3 regions of the Bilifractor sp. LCP21S3_F8 genome follow, and region 2 is predicted to be linked to each of the others. Evidence: riboswitches for the same ligand, from Rfam matches in the RefSeq annotation. Region 2 holds a riboswitch; each other region holds the start of a gene.
The links. Region 2 has a riboswitch for thiamine pyrophosphate ahead of ACTQ3A_RS09090 (energy-coupled thiamine transporter ThiT). Riboswitches for the same ligand answer to the same signal wherever they lie in the genome.

Region 1 (4,205 bases), on a different contig from region 2:
GTTCTCTTCTCCCTGCCGCATCGGCCTTGTGGTATACAGCACGATCGGCTTCAGATTCAGCTCCGACCGGGCAAGCAGCGCGGTGTATATGTGATCCTTCCCGCTTGCGCTCTTTCCCATAATGTAAAAAATTGTACCCATATTCACTCTCCACCGGTCACCGATACGCCCGGTGCCTCTCTCGGCTTCGTCCTGTATCATGACCTCATCCCGAGCTGCGGCTTCCTCCCACACAGCGGCCTTTCTCCTGCGTCACAACATCTGGTCCGCACCGCGCATTTTCCCTGAGTCGTAACATTTGATCCGCGCAGCGGTTTTTCTGTCGCACGATTTCCTTCCCCACGACCGCGGCTGTTACCTGCGCTGCGGTTTTCCCGCGCCGCGGTTTTTTCTGACGCTGTGGCTCCTTACTCTGTCTCCGCTTTCTCGTTTGTCGGCCTCTTTCCCATCCGGCGAAGACGCCGGATCAGGAATGGAAGCTCAAATATGCTCATCGCGATCCATCCGAAAAGATACGACCATGGAATCGAGATGAAACCCCAGTGCCACACGAACACCATCGGTATTTCCGATGCGACCCGGACTCCCATGTTGATCAGACTGGAATATAACGTGACCTTCAAGTCCCCCGTTCCCCGGAAATATCCCTGAAGTCCGTTTGTGAACGCGGGAACCGGATACATGACCGCAATGAGCCGCATATAGCGCTGCCCTTCCGCGATGACCTCAGGATCCGAAGTAAACAGCCTGGTCAGCGGCCCTGCCGCCAAAAACACCACAGCACCGATCACCACGCCATAAACGAGCTCGCAATACATTCCGGCACGATATGTCCGCTTCACCCGCGACGCATTCCCCGCTCCGACGTTCTGCGCCATCACCGAAGTCATGGCGTGCGCGATATTCTGCTGGGGAATCGTTGCAAAATCATCCACCCGGTTCGTTGCGTTGAAAGCCGCCGTCGCGTTTACCCCGAGCGTATTTACGATGGTCTGGGTTCCAATCTTTCCCATCTGAACCGTGCTCTGCTGGAGCGCACTCACAAAACCGAACGCAAGGGTTTTCTTCAGCATCGACCAGTCAAAGATCAGCCATTTTTTTCCAAGACGAAGCTCCGGAACCTTCCTCTGAATATAGAAATAACAAAGAACCGCACTGAGGGCCTCACAGATCACCGTACTGATCGCGGCGCCTTCCACTCCCATGTGAAGTAACGCGATAAAAAAAAGATCCCCGAGAATATTCAGTACCGCACTTCCGCCGAGAAAAATCAGCGGAGAGACGCTGTCACCCATCGCCCGCAGCATACTGGCCAGATAATTATAGATAAAACTGAAGAACATGCCGAACAGTATGATCCTCAGATAGAAGACTCCCTCCGGAAGAATGACCGCCTCCACCTGCAGCGCCATCAGAAGCGGCTTCGCTGCCACAAACATCACAGCCGCGACTGCCACGGAGAAAACGCACCCTGAGATCATTCCCGTACTTACCTGTCTCTGCAGCTCCTCCTTCTTTCCCGCTCCATACAGCGTGCTTACCAGTATTCCCGCCCCGAGACAGATCCCGTTTGTGAAAAGCAGAACCAGGGTAACCAGAGGATTTGTCGTACCCACTGCCGCGAGCGCTGTTTTTCCGACAAACCGTCCCACAATCATGCTGTCTGCCGCATTATAAGTAAGCTGAAGAAGCGTTCCCAGAACCAGGGGAATTGTAAACAGTATCAGGGTCTTTAGAATCGGCCCTTTCGTCATATCCTTCGTCATATCCCAAACCCGCTTTCAAACTCATACCTGCACATTATACCACCGAAGATGCAGGATTCCATTTTAAATCTGCGGCAGGCGGGCAAAATCAACAATTAACTTTGGTATCCTTTGCTGCCTTTGCTTTGCTGTTTTAACCCGCCACAGGATTGACACTGAAAAATAAAGTGACTAAAATATAGAAATACAGCAGGGGAGTCCGCCGGAAAGGACTGAGATACAGATGTTGTCTGTGACCCTTATACCTGATCTGGATCATGCCAGCGTAGGAAGCGTAAAGAGAATCATAGGATTTTTCCGTAGAAAACCCGCTCTTCATCCTTGATACAGCAGTGCCTGATTCATTCCGGTGCTGCTGCATTTTTTATGCCGACAGACGCAGAAATCCACCTGCGGCGCGCGATTTCCTTGTTGGCTGTTGAATACGAAGATGTTGAAAAGGGAAAAGGAGGAAAAAAGAAATGAAGGCAAGTGTAGCCATTCAGACATTACCAGATGTGGACAACGATGAAGAGCTGATCCGGATTGTAGATGAGGTTATCGCCTACATCAAGAGCACCGGCCTCAGCTATTATGTGGGGCCTTTCGAGACCGCCATCGAAGGAGACAGCTACGACCAGCTGATGGACGAAAGGAATGCCAGCATGTCGCAATCCGCGCCGGCGCACCGTCTGTCTCCGCATACATCAAGGTGGTATACAACCCGGAACAGGAGATTCTGAGTATCGACAAAAAAGTTTCAAAACATCATACGAAATAATACCGACAGAAATTTCCGGAGCCAGTCGTCATGAGTATCCCTGCTGCAGTCATCATATATATGCCAGCTGCAGCAGGGATATCTTCAGCCCTCTCTGTGATAAAGCCTGTTGTAGTATTCCAGGGAATAGTGGTAGAGCTCGTCCCTCGCGATGTCCGTCTGTTTCGGATCTGTCATATCCGTCATTACGCTCGCCAGGATTCTGCCGTTTTCTCCGTAATGATCCACGAAATCACGCACAATTCTCCGGATTTCTTTCTCATCCGCCCCGTGTGGTATATCAATATCAAAGGCGAAGCTCATTTTCGTATTCCACTGATCAAACAATTCATCGTAATCATTGGCACGATGCTGCGGATTCCAGTAATCCACTCCCATTTCGATCATTTCCGGGAGATACTGGCCGTTCTTGCCACAAGAGTGCAGCTCTACAAACCGACCATTCTTTTTTACGAAATCATGCAGGAATTTTTTCTCATAAGGCAGAAGCTGCTCATCGAACATCTTGTTCGAGAAAAAGCCTGCGCGCTCGGTGCCCCAGTCATCGTGATACAGAACGCCGTCCACGCGCCCGTAATAATCGAATACCTTCTGCGTTGTCTCGATCTTGTAGTCCGCCATTTTGTCAAAGAAGTCCGCCAGAAGCTCCGGTTCCTCATAAAATGCCATCAATGACTCCGCAAACGGAATCAGCTCGTGAAGTCTCTCAAAAATGCCTTCCGTACACTGGTATATATGCACACGATCCGGATCCAGATCCTTCTGAATCTTCTTCCCGTCCGCTTCAAAATCGACCCCGGAGATATCCGGCCATTCCAGTTCTTCCTTCCACTTCGAAAAATCCGATATGGTTCTGGTTCCCGGTTTGGTAATCATACCGTTAATACTGTCGACCATCTCCCAGTATACGCCCCACCAGTCATATCCGCTCACCTCCGGAACCGGATGTTCCTCTATGGCGTCCGGCCATATGGTATTCGATTCAAAGAAATAGCACGGAATCCAGTACGGTTGTTCTCCCTTGACCGCACGGATGTAATTGTCCCGCACGGATACCGGCCTCCCGCTGATCGGCGGTTTCGGCTGCTGAATCAGCCACGGAAATGTACCCGGCTGTGCCCAGTTCCTGGAATAATCTCTCTCTGATGCCCTTTTCATATATTTTCCAATCATATCTATTCCTCTTTTCCTCAACCTGTAAGCTTCTCAATTTGAAAAATATACGCATTCAATTTCGTCAAAAACTCTGTTCCTGCGCCGGCTGATTATATCTATTCTTCCCGTCGTTCCTGTCCTTCTTTTCTTTCTTATGTATTTTCTGTCTTATGTATTTTCCTTCTTGAACGGACTCGCAAAAACAAAGATGACTGCCGCCACAAGATCGAATACAATTGCGATCACAATCATCGGAAGAATAAAATGATCCTCACCAAAGATCCGCATCAGAAGCGAATTATACGGTGAAGCCACAAATCCTCCCAGATTCATGCATGCAAGGATAAGAGAAGATGCCATTGCTACCGTGCTCGGTGGTGTCACCATGCCCATCCATGTCATGAATGCGGGGAAGAAGGTCGAAAATCCGAATCCCACAACAATAAGACCTATGGTCATGACGATCATGCTGTGTCCGGCGAAGACCAGCAGAAAACCAACTCCGCACAGAGCCATCCCCAGAG
Region 2 (4,205 bases):
CCATCAGGATCATCAATACCGACGTCGCTGCCAGACCGTAAACCGTCAGCACTCTGCCGAGCGCCTGCATCCCGAAAGCAGGGCTCGTCGCCGCAGCCGCCACAATGCCCACATAGACCAGAAACCATGTCATGTATACTTTTTTCAGCTGAAAACAACGCACAAAGGACGCTGTAAACCACACGATCAGCACCGCGTGAAGCACCAGCGCCGCCCACCAGACTGACACACCAGCCGGAACGCTGACACTCTTCAGACTGACCGCGAGGAACATCAGTCCCATGGAAAAAGTCCCCGCAGCGCCGGCTATGGCAGGATTCTTCATATCCCGGCGCAAATCTTCCGGATACAGAAGAGCCTTCAGAACCAGCAGCACCAGAAGCGCCACGGATACCAGCTCCATGAGAATCCACACAAGATTCGAATAGCTCTTCAGAAAATTCCCAAATGCCGCAAAACCCAGCATCACTCCTGCTATCGGAACCGGCACTCTCCTGATCATGCTCTTCATGCGTCCCTTCCTCCAGAAAAAATACACCTGCCGCTCATTATGTTACGAAACCACAGCCGGAGCTTCTCCTAATGCCAGCCCACAGCCGCAGTTCCTCATAACGCCACTTCACTGCCGCAGTTCCTCATAATACCGGCTCTCAGCCACGTTTTTGCATTACATTTCTGCATTTATTATATTTCCTATCAACTAAATATGATTTTGAATTATACAGGAACATTCCGGCAATATCAACGAAAAAGAAAGCTCATTCGTGTTGCTCATTCCTGCTGCCTTCGAAACGAGATAAAACACGCTGCGCGAGTTTTATCTCGCTATCGCGACGCTCGCCGCACACGAATACTTCGCATTCGGCTGCGGCTCACTATTCGCGTAAATCACGGCCAGTCTCTTACACACGCTTCGCGTGTAACGATCCTGTCTGCGTTTTTGAGGAGCTGATGCGATACCTGGCCATATGTTCAGAATCTTCAAGCGAACAAGGAAGGCCGCCACGCAACAGTTTGCGCAGCGGCCTTCTTCTACATATCTTCCGTATCGTATTATATATTTTCAGTATTCTATATCTGCCATATTTTATATCTGCAGTATTCCATATCTGCCGTATCCCACTATCTGGTTCCCCAGACGTTTACAATCACACACCCGATGATAATCAGCACGATTCCAAAGACGCCGACACCGGTCAGCTTCTGACGGAACAGCAGATAGCCGATGACATTTGTGGCGATCAGTCCCACTCCGCACCAGATTGCGTAGGCGACGCCCACGTTCATACGATCCATGACGTGAGAAAAGGTGTAGTAACACACACAATAACACGCGATACAGATAATTGACGGTAACGGCCGGGTAAAGTGATGCGTATACTTCAGGAGCGACGTTGCCGCCACCTCCGAAGCGATCAGTACTGTCAGCAGAAAAACAGTCATTTTGATTCCTCCTGCATGTTCACTTACACGGATGCTGTCTCATACTGCGACCGACCGGGAATTCCTGCGCTGCATCATCCACGGACATTCCGGCCTTCAGCGTCTCATACTGCGACCGTCCGGAAATTCCCACACACGCACCGTCTCAATGCCTCGCCCGTGCCTTATGCCACGCTCTGTCTCGAATTACCTCCCGCAAGCGCCATCCCTCTGACCCTTATCATCGCCTTATTCACGGCCGGTATGAGAAGCAGCACAATGGTGAGGCCGCACTCCACGAAGATGTAGATCGCATTGTAGGCAAGGGAGTATCCGATCGCCGACATTCCGTATTCATTGCCATAGCTTCCAAAGAAAATGTAGCCTGAAAGAACCGCGAAGAAATACCTGCCGACAACTCCAAGCAGATAGCCCTTGATCAGTCCGTGCTTCGCCCCGGAAAACACACCGGAGAGCCCGAGAGCCGTAAACGCAAACACATAATCCACCAGCATCTGCGGCAGAGAAATAATATAGGGATCAACGATCAGCTGGAGAAGACCGTAGGCAAGACCTGCAAACAGCCCTGTCCCAAGGCCGTACCAATATCCCACAAGCGATATCAGCAGCATGGAAAAGAAGGTTATGCTGCCGCCCATCGGCAGATGAAACAGCTTGATCATGGATGCGACCGTCGCAAGCGCGATTGCCATCGCCGAGAACACAAGCTTTCTCGTACCGAGTACACCCTTCTGGTCCGGTTTCCGGATCAGGCAGACCAGAAGCAGTGCCAGAATGATCACGGCAATCACCGCAATGTAGCCGACCTGCGTCAGCTGGTATACTCCGTCACTTCCAAGAGTAGCAAATACAGACATAATATAATCCTCCTCACAGTTGTCTGCGGGAGGATTTCACTTTTCAAAGCTACGGAACTCTCAGAAACATTCATTTCTTTGATCACACAGCCTGCATTCAGACTCAGCTTCCCTACGCCGGCATTAACCGGATCAGGTCATCAGGGTCAGCCGCATGCACGGCACTCTCAGCTTCCGCTCCCCCAGCAGTTTTTCTTTGTATTTACAGTATAGCAGATAAAGCAAAACCGTCAATTCATTTTCCTGCTGATTCAGTGACCCGCGAAGTGTTCCTTCGCGAATTCCATATCCTGCACCAGCTCCGCAGCCCCAAGATAATTGCCCTTCCGGTCTCTTACGGCAAGATAGTTCACCAGCATGGTTCTTCCGTTTTTCTCCATCCATACCGGTACACTGTCCCTGCTTCCGTCCCGGAAGCTGTCCAGAATACTGCGGACCATGGGCTCTACCTTTGGCGGATGGCAGGAAAAGACCTCCCGGTCAATGGCCATTCCCGCACGCTTGAAGACCTTCGGTCCCTCATTGAAGTAGCGGTTGATGTTGTCCGCATCAATAAAACTGATCTCCATCGGTATGGTGTTCAGCAGTGCTGTAAGCTGCGGAACCGTCATATGTCCGCCCGGCATCACAACCTCGCCCTGGGAGAGGCCAGGCTTTTCTGCCTTTTTCTCTGCGTTCAGAGCCTGCTCCGCTTCTTCCCAGTCCGTAAAGGACTGACCGAGGATCTCCGTATAATCTCCGGAGTCCCGGTACACCGAATACCAGTCTTCCGCCGTGAAATTCACCGCGCAGATCGGGAAGAGAATATTATTTTCTTTGTAAATCATTTCCTCCGCCCGGTCAAGCACCGCCGACAGCCGGCCGTACCAGTCGTCGTCGTGATCTTCATCCTTTGAAAGCGCACTGATCTCGTCGCGGATCTCATCATCCACGGTCCACATGACATCTGACGGGCCGGAGATATCATAACGCACCTTCAGATGCGGATAGAGCAGATCTCCTTTCTTCGCGTAGTGAACTGCAATCTCGCGAAGCTGTGACATAAGCCTGTCGTCCGCACTCTTTCCGGCGACAGCCTCACGCGCACGGAGAAGAAGCGTCTCGATTGCCTGATTCTCCCTCTCAAAGAGATTCAGCGGATGGCCCGGAACCGACGCGAGCGAAGCCGCCAGCTCTTTGCGGTCGCCCGGATCCGCAGCTGCCGTTGAGGTCATCTCCGCTATACGAGAGAAGTCTGCTGTCCTCTGCTCAGCGACAGAAGCACCGGCTCTCTTCTTCTCTACAGCAGAGGAAACTCCTGTCGCCCCTGCTGCAACAGAGGAATCTCCGGCCTTCCCTGCTGCAACAGAGGAGTCTCCGATCTTCTTCATAAGAGAATCCTCTACCGCCTTCTCCGCATTGGCGATCTTCTCTTCTCTTGTCGCACCGTGGAAAAGCGCGGAATGTACATCGCAGAGCTTCTGCACCTCCTCAAGAGGAGTCCCGGATTTCAGAAGATCCTGCTCCGCTCTCATGATTTCGGAGGCATCAACATCACGGAAATTTTTCACAAAATCGGCTCTTACTGCTTCAAGGTCCTCACCGCTGCCGAGTCTTCTCAGGTAGCTCTTGAGAAGTTCGTTGCGCTCCTCAGTCATGCCGCCTTCTGTCTGCGCCGCCGCCCGGCTCACACTGCCGCCTTCTGCCTGCGCCGCCTCCCGGCTCACACTGCCACCATCTGCCTGCGCCGCCTCCCGGCTCACACTGTCACCGGCTGCCTGTGCGTCCTTTGCTTCCTCCCAGGGCATTTTCAGCTCCGGCATTTCTCCCTCGATCTCAAAGCCGTGCGTCATGAGTGCCATGACCACATCCATCATCGAGATATTTTTCATCTTCGCGCCCTTCGGAATCGTCATGATTCTTCCG
Region 3 (4,205 bases), on a different contig from region 2:
TATGACCGTTTACCACATGCCTGCGAAGCTGCCATTACCGCCCGGATTCTGTCCCGCGAACGGATTTTTCTCGATCTTGATGGCATCGTACAGCGCGGCGCTCGTCTGCGCCATATAGGGATCTACATAGAAAATACCGACCAGCCCGAAGGTAATGCTCGAAAGAATCACCCACAGAAGAAACGAAAGGTCCAGCACAAATGCCTTCCATTTATTTCCATACATCATGTTTCTGCTGATCTGGAACGCTTCCTCCATCGGCATGTCCGGATATTCAGCCAGAAGATACGGGATCATCCGGTATTCATACCCTTTCACGATTCCCGGAATCACGAAAAGCAATGACCAGAGGAAGGTATAGAGATCACGGAAGAACATCACCTTTACCACGTTCTTGTAGGAGTGATCAAATCCGTACATGATTTCGCGAAGCTCCGCTTTCTGGTGAAGATTCGTATAAAAGAATCTCCGCACCCCGACTTCCAGCGGATTCAGCAGAAATACATCGGCCACAATCGCGATAACGGCGATCACCAGTGTCACCAAAAAGATGATTCCGGCAGCCATCAGCCACACACCAAACATCCCGCCGGGAATGCCGCCCGGTCCCGCATGAAATCCGAAAATATCCGTGTCTCTGCCGGAAACGATATCATAATTCAAAATTACGTTGCAAAATCCGGATAACGCTCCTCCGCCTGATCTGCTGTAAGATCCTCCGATCGCCAGCGAAAGAAGAAGTCCGGCAAGAACAGCTTTCCAGTAATTGCCCCTGAATACCTCTTTTGACCGGTTTTTTAATCCGATCCTAGTCCACATACTGCTCCTCCTTTTCTGTGCTGCGGCAAATATTGCAGTATATTCCAACATCCGCGGCAGCCCTGTGGCAGCTTCCGCCTCGCGGCGAAATCTGTAACCATGATTCTCAACCTTAAGTATACAGAATCCAGTGCCGGTAGGAAAGCATTTTCTTTTTTATTTATGCGACAGAAAAAAACAGGGATTTCACAGAACCTCTGTCCGGTGCTGCCGGCTGCTGACCTTAAGTCAGCCCCAGGATAACGGCAGGCTTGTGAAATCCCCGCATAATATCCTCTGATCAGAGGATATCGATATATTAGAGAATATCGATATATTCTCCCGCCAGCGCTTTATTCATGCTCCGCACCGCGCAGAACTTTCCGCACATGGAGCAGGTGTCACTGTGATCATCCTCTGGCGCCCGGCTGTCCCGAATGGACTTCGCAGTATTCGGATCAAGCGCCTCCTTGAACTGAGCATCCCAGTCAAGCTTCCGCCTTGCATCCGCCATCCGATCGTCCTGTTCCCGCGCACCCGGAATGCCCTTGGCGATATCTGCCGCGTGAGCCGCGATCCGGCTCGCTATTATTCCCTGACGTACATCGTCTATGTTCGGAAGCGCAAGATGCTCCGCCGGTGTCACATAACAGAGAAAAGCAGCGCCGCTCATCGCCGCAATCGCCCCGCCGATCGCAGCTGTGATGTGGTCGTAGCCTGGCGCGATATCTGTTACCAGAGGTCCGAGTACGTAGAAGGGCGCTCCCTTGCAGATGGTCTGCTGAACCTTCATGTTTGCGGCGATCTGATCCATCGGCACATGGCCTGGTCCTTCCACCATGACCTGGACATCCCGGTCCCACGCCCTCTGCGTCAACTCACCAAGCCTGAGCAGCTCGCCAATCTGACAGCTGTCCGTCGCGTCCGCAAGGCATCCCGGCCGGCAGGCATCACCGAGGCTGATGGTCACATCATGCTCCCGGCAGATCTCCAGAATCTCATCATAATATTCGTAGAAGGGATTTTCGTTGCCGGTCATCGCCATCCACGCGAATACCAGACTTCCTCCTCGGCTGACTATGTTCATTTTCCTCCTGCCGGCCTTGATTTCCTCAATCGTCTTTCTGGTGATCCCACAGTGCAGCGTCACGAAGTCCACACCGTCCTCTGCGTGCAGACGCACGACATCCACAAAATCCTTTGCACAGAGGGTCGCAAGATCCCTCTGATAATGAATCACGGAATCATAAATCGGAACCGTGCCGATCATCGCCGGACATTCACTGGTCAACTTTCTGCGGAACGGCTGGGTGTTGCCATGACTGGAAAGATCCATGATTGCTTCAGCGCCGAGATCGACGGCACTGAGAACCTTCTTCATCTCCACATCATAATCCTTCACATCACGGCTGATACCGAGATTTACATTAATTTTCGTCTTCAGCATACTGCCGATGCCGTTCGGATCAAGCCCCTTGTGCGCCGGATTCGCTGGGATAACCACCTTTCCCTCTGCTACCCAGTTCCGGATTTCCTCCTCCGTTCTTCTCTCTTTCCCTGCCACAGCCTTCATCTCCGGAGTGACGATCCCTTTTCTCGCCGCCTCCATCTGCGTATGATACTCTCTCATCTGTAACCTTGTCCTTCCTTTCGAATTCTCTAAAATAGAATAAAGTCACTGGCGCTTTTCGCGTGTGACGCTCCTGTCTGCGGTTTCGAAGAGCTGTTCTGGTATAATACTATATAAACTGCGGATTTCTCCGTGCTTCGTGGTTTCGAAGAGCTTATACACAAAAAAAGACGATACCCAAATGGATACCGCCTAACAGACTACATAAAAAACACCAGTGCTCGCACTTCCCTACGTTGGCATTATCCAAATCAGGTTCTCGGGTCGTATCTCATGTGATACCTCTCAGCCTTCCGGCTCCCCATGTTTTTCTATTCTATTGTTCTGTGCCGGCCCGGATGTTTCCCTGAAGCCAGGAGCAATGAGCCTCACAATGGGTTCATGATAACACATTCCCTTATTTTCATCAAGCGTACTTTTGCGCGGAAAATCAACCATTTTCAAAATTCTTTTTGATAGCCGATCTGGATTAACGACTTCCGGCACTTAGTCATACATATGCCTGTTATCTCTATTGACAACACTCAAAATCGCTAAAGGCGCATTTCATTCAGGCATTTTTCCTCAATGCAAAGTGGGGATAACCGAGAATTTTCTCCCGGTAATAACCGGTCATTGAATACACGACTTCGCGGTTCTCCACGATGCTCTTCCCCAGAACACGAAGTACAAGTCCATAACGATCAAGCAGAGACAATCCGAACCGGACCTCCTCGGAACCGGTGAATTTCTGATTCAGAAAATTTCTCAGTTCCTCCAGCATAGCCTCGTCGACACCTTCATCAATGATGACAGCGGAATTGTAGTTCATGGATCCCTCAAAGCATCCGATTTCATGCATATGATCCTCTTCCGGGTTGACGAGCAGAAAGTCATGGAACAGAAGCCGACCATCCATCCGGATATCGGTCTTCAGCCCGATATCCCGGTACTGGAATGGTTCCTCGTCCTCCGACCACCCGGCAGTCAGACCGTCGGTCATAATCAGTCTGGATCCCGAAGCCATCTGGATCTCCGTGTTCTGACGAAATCTTGCCCTGGCATATGGAATCGTCTCATCAATATAATACTCCAGGAAGGAATCCTTTCCGATCTTCACCCGATTGTTCTGACTCGTCAGTCTTCCCCCGTCGCACTTGTAGATATAGTTCGGGGTCTGTGTCGTCACAATCGCATGACACTGTTCCTCAAGCGAAACCTTCTGAAGGTACGTCTCCCCCTCGGTAAAACCGCCGCCGGTGCTGATCAGAAAGTAATAGGGAACGTCGCCTGCAGCCGGAATATTCCCGGAAATCCTGGAATTTCCCCTGCGATAGGTCGACTGTGCCACAGTTCTCCCATTTCGGTTTGTAAATCCGAGGCGGATTTCTCCGTCAAATTGACTTTTCATTCAAGGTCCTCCAGAAGACAATCCTTCTTCAGCCACCGCACAACATCCTCGAGACCTTCGTCCGTTTTCAGATTCGTAAACACAAAGGTACCGTCTCCGCGAAACTTTCGGGACGTCTCCCGCATGTTCTCCAGATTTGCTCCGACATAGGGCGCGAGATCGATCTTGTTGATGATAAACAAATCCGACTTGATCATTCCCTGTCCTGCCTTTGCCGGGATTTTCTCGCCCTCCGCGCAGTCAATGATGTAAATGGAAAAATCTACCAGCTCGGGGCTGAAGGTTGCCGCGAGGTTATCGCCTCCGCTCTCAATGAACATCAGATCGAGGGTGTGGTTGAAACGCTTCTCCAGCTTCTCCACCGCCGCAAAATTCATGGACGCATCC

Region 1: it holds a riboswitch for thiamine pyrophosphate, as region 2 does, so the genes downstream of both, ACTQ3A_RS13090 (thiamine-binding protein) here and ACTQ3A_RS09090 (energy-coupled thiamine transporter ThiT) in region 2, are expected to answer to the same signal.
Region 3: it holds a riboswitch for thiamine pyrophosphate, as region 2 does, so the genes downstream of both, thiC (phosphomethylpyrimidine synthase ThiC) here and ACTQ3A_RS09090 (energy-coupled thiamine transporter ThiT) in region 2, are expected to answer to the same signal.

Annotation. Positions count from the first base shown of each region.
Region 1 covers NZ_JBQKIK010000039.1:9,976-14,180, forward strand. The annotation lists gene ACTQ3A_RS13080 (guanylate kinase) at 1-141, opposite strand, end outside; gene ACTQ3A_RS13085 (MATE family efflux transporter) at 408-1,766, opposite strand; TPP riboswitch at 1,948-2,055, shown strand; partial or broken gene ACTQ3A_RS13090 (thiamine-binding protein) at 2,228-2,526, shown strand; gene ACTQ3A_RS13095 (uroporphyrinogen decarboxylase family protein) at 2,611-3,699, opposite strand; gene ACTQ3A_RS13100 (MFS transporter) at 3,850-4,205, opposite strand, start outside.
Region 2 covers NZ_JBQKIK010000017.1:62,003-66,207, reverse strand. The annotation lists gene ACTQ3A_RS09100 (TDT family transporter) at 1-511, opposite strand, end outside; gene ACTQ3A_RS09095 (DMT family transporter) at 1,123-1,443, opposite strand; gene ACTQ3A_RS09090 (energy-coupled thiamine transporter ThiT) at 1,608-2,300, opposite strand; TPP riboswitch at 2,393-2,494, opposite strand; gene ACTQ3A_RS09085 (DUF438 domain-containing protein) at 2,552-4,205, opposite strand, start outside.
Region 3 covers NZ_JBQKIK010000004.1:55,592-59,796, reverse strand. The annotation lists gene ACTQ3A_RS03240 (DUF975 family protein) at 10-819, opposite strand; gene thiC (phosphomethylpyrimidine synthase ThiC) at 1,118-2,428, opposite strand; TPP riboswitch at 2,640-2,742, opposite strand; gene ACTQ3A_RS03230 (urease accessory protein UreD) at 2,979-3,818, opposite strand; gene ureG (urease accessory protein UreG) at 3,815-4,205, opposite strand, start outside.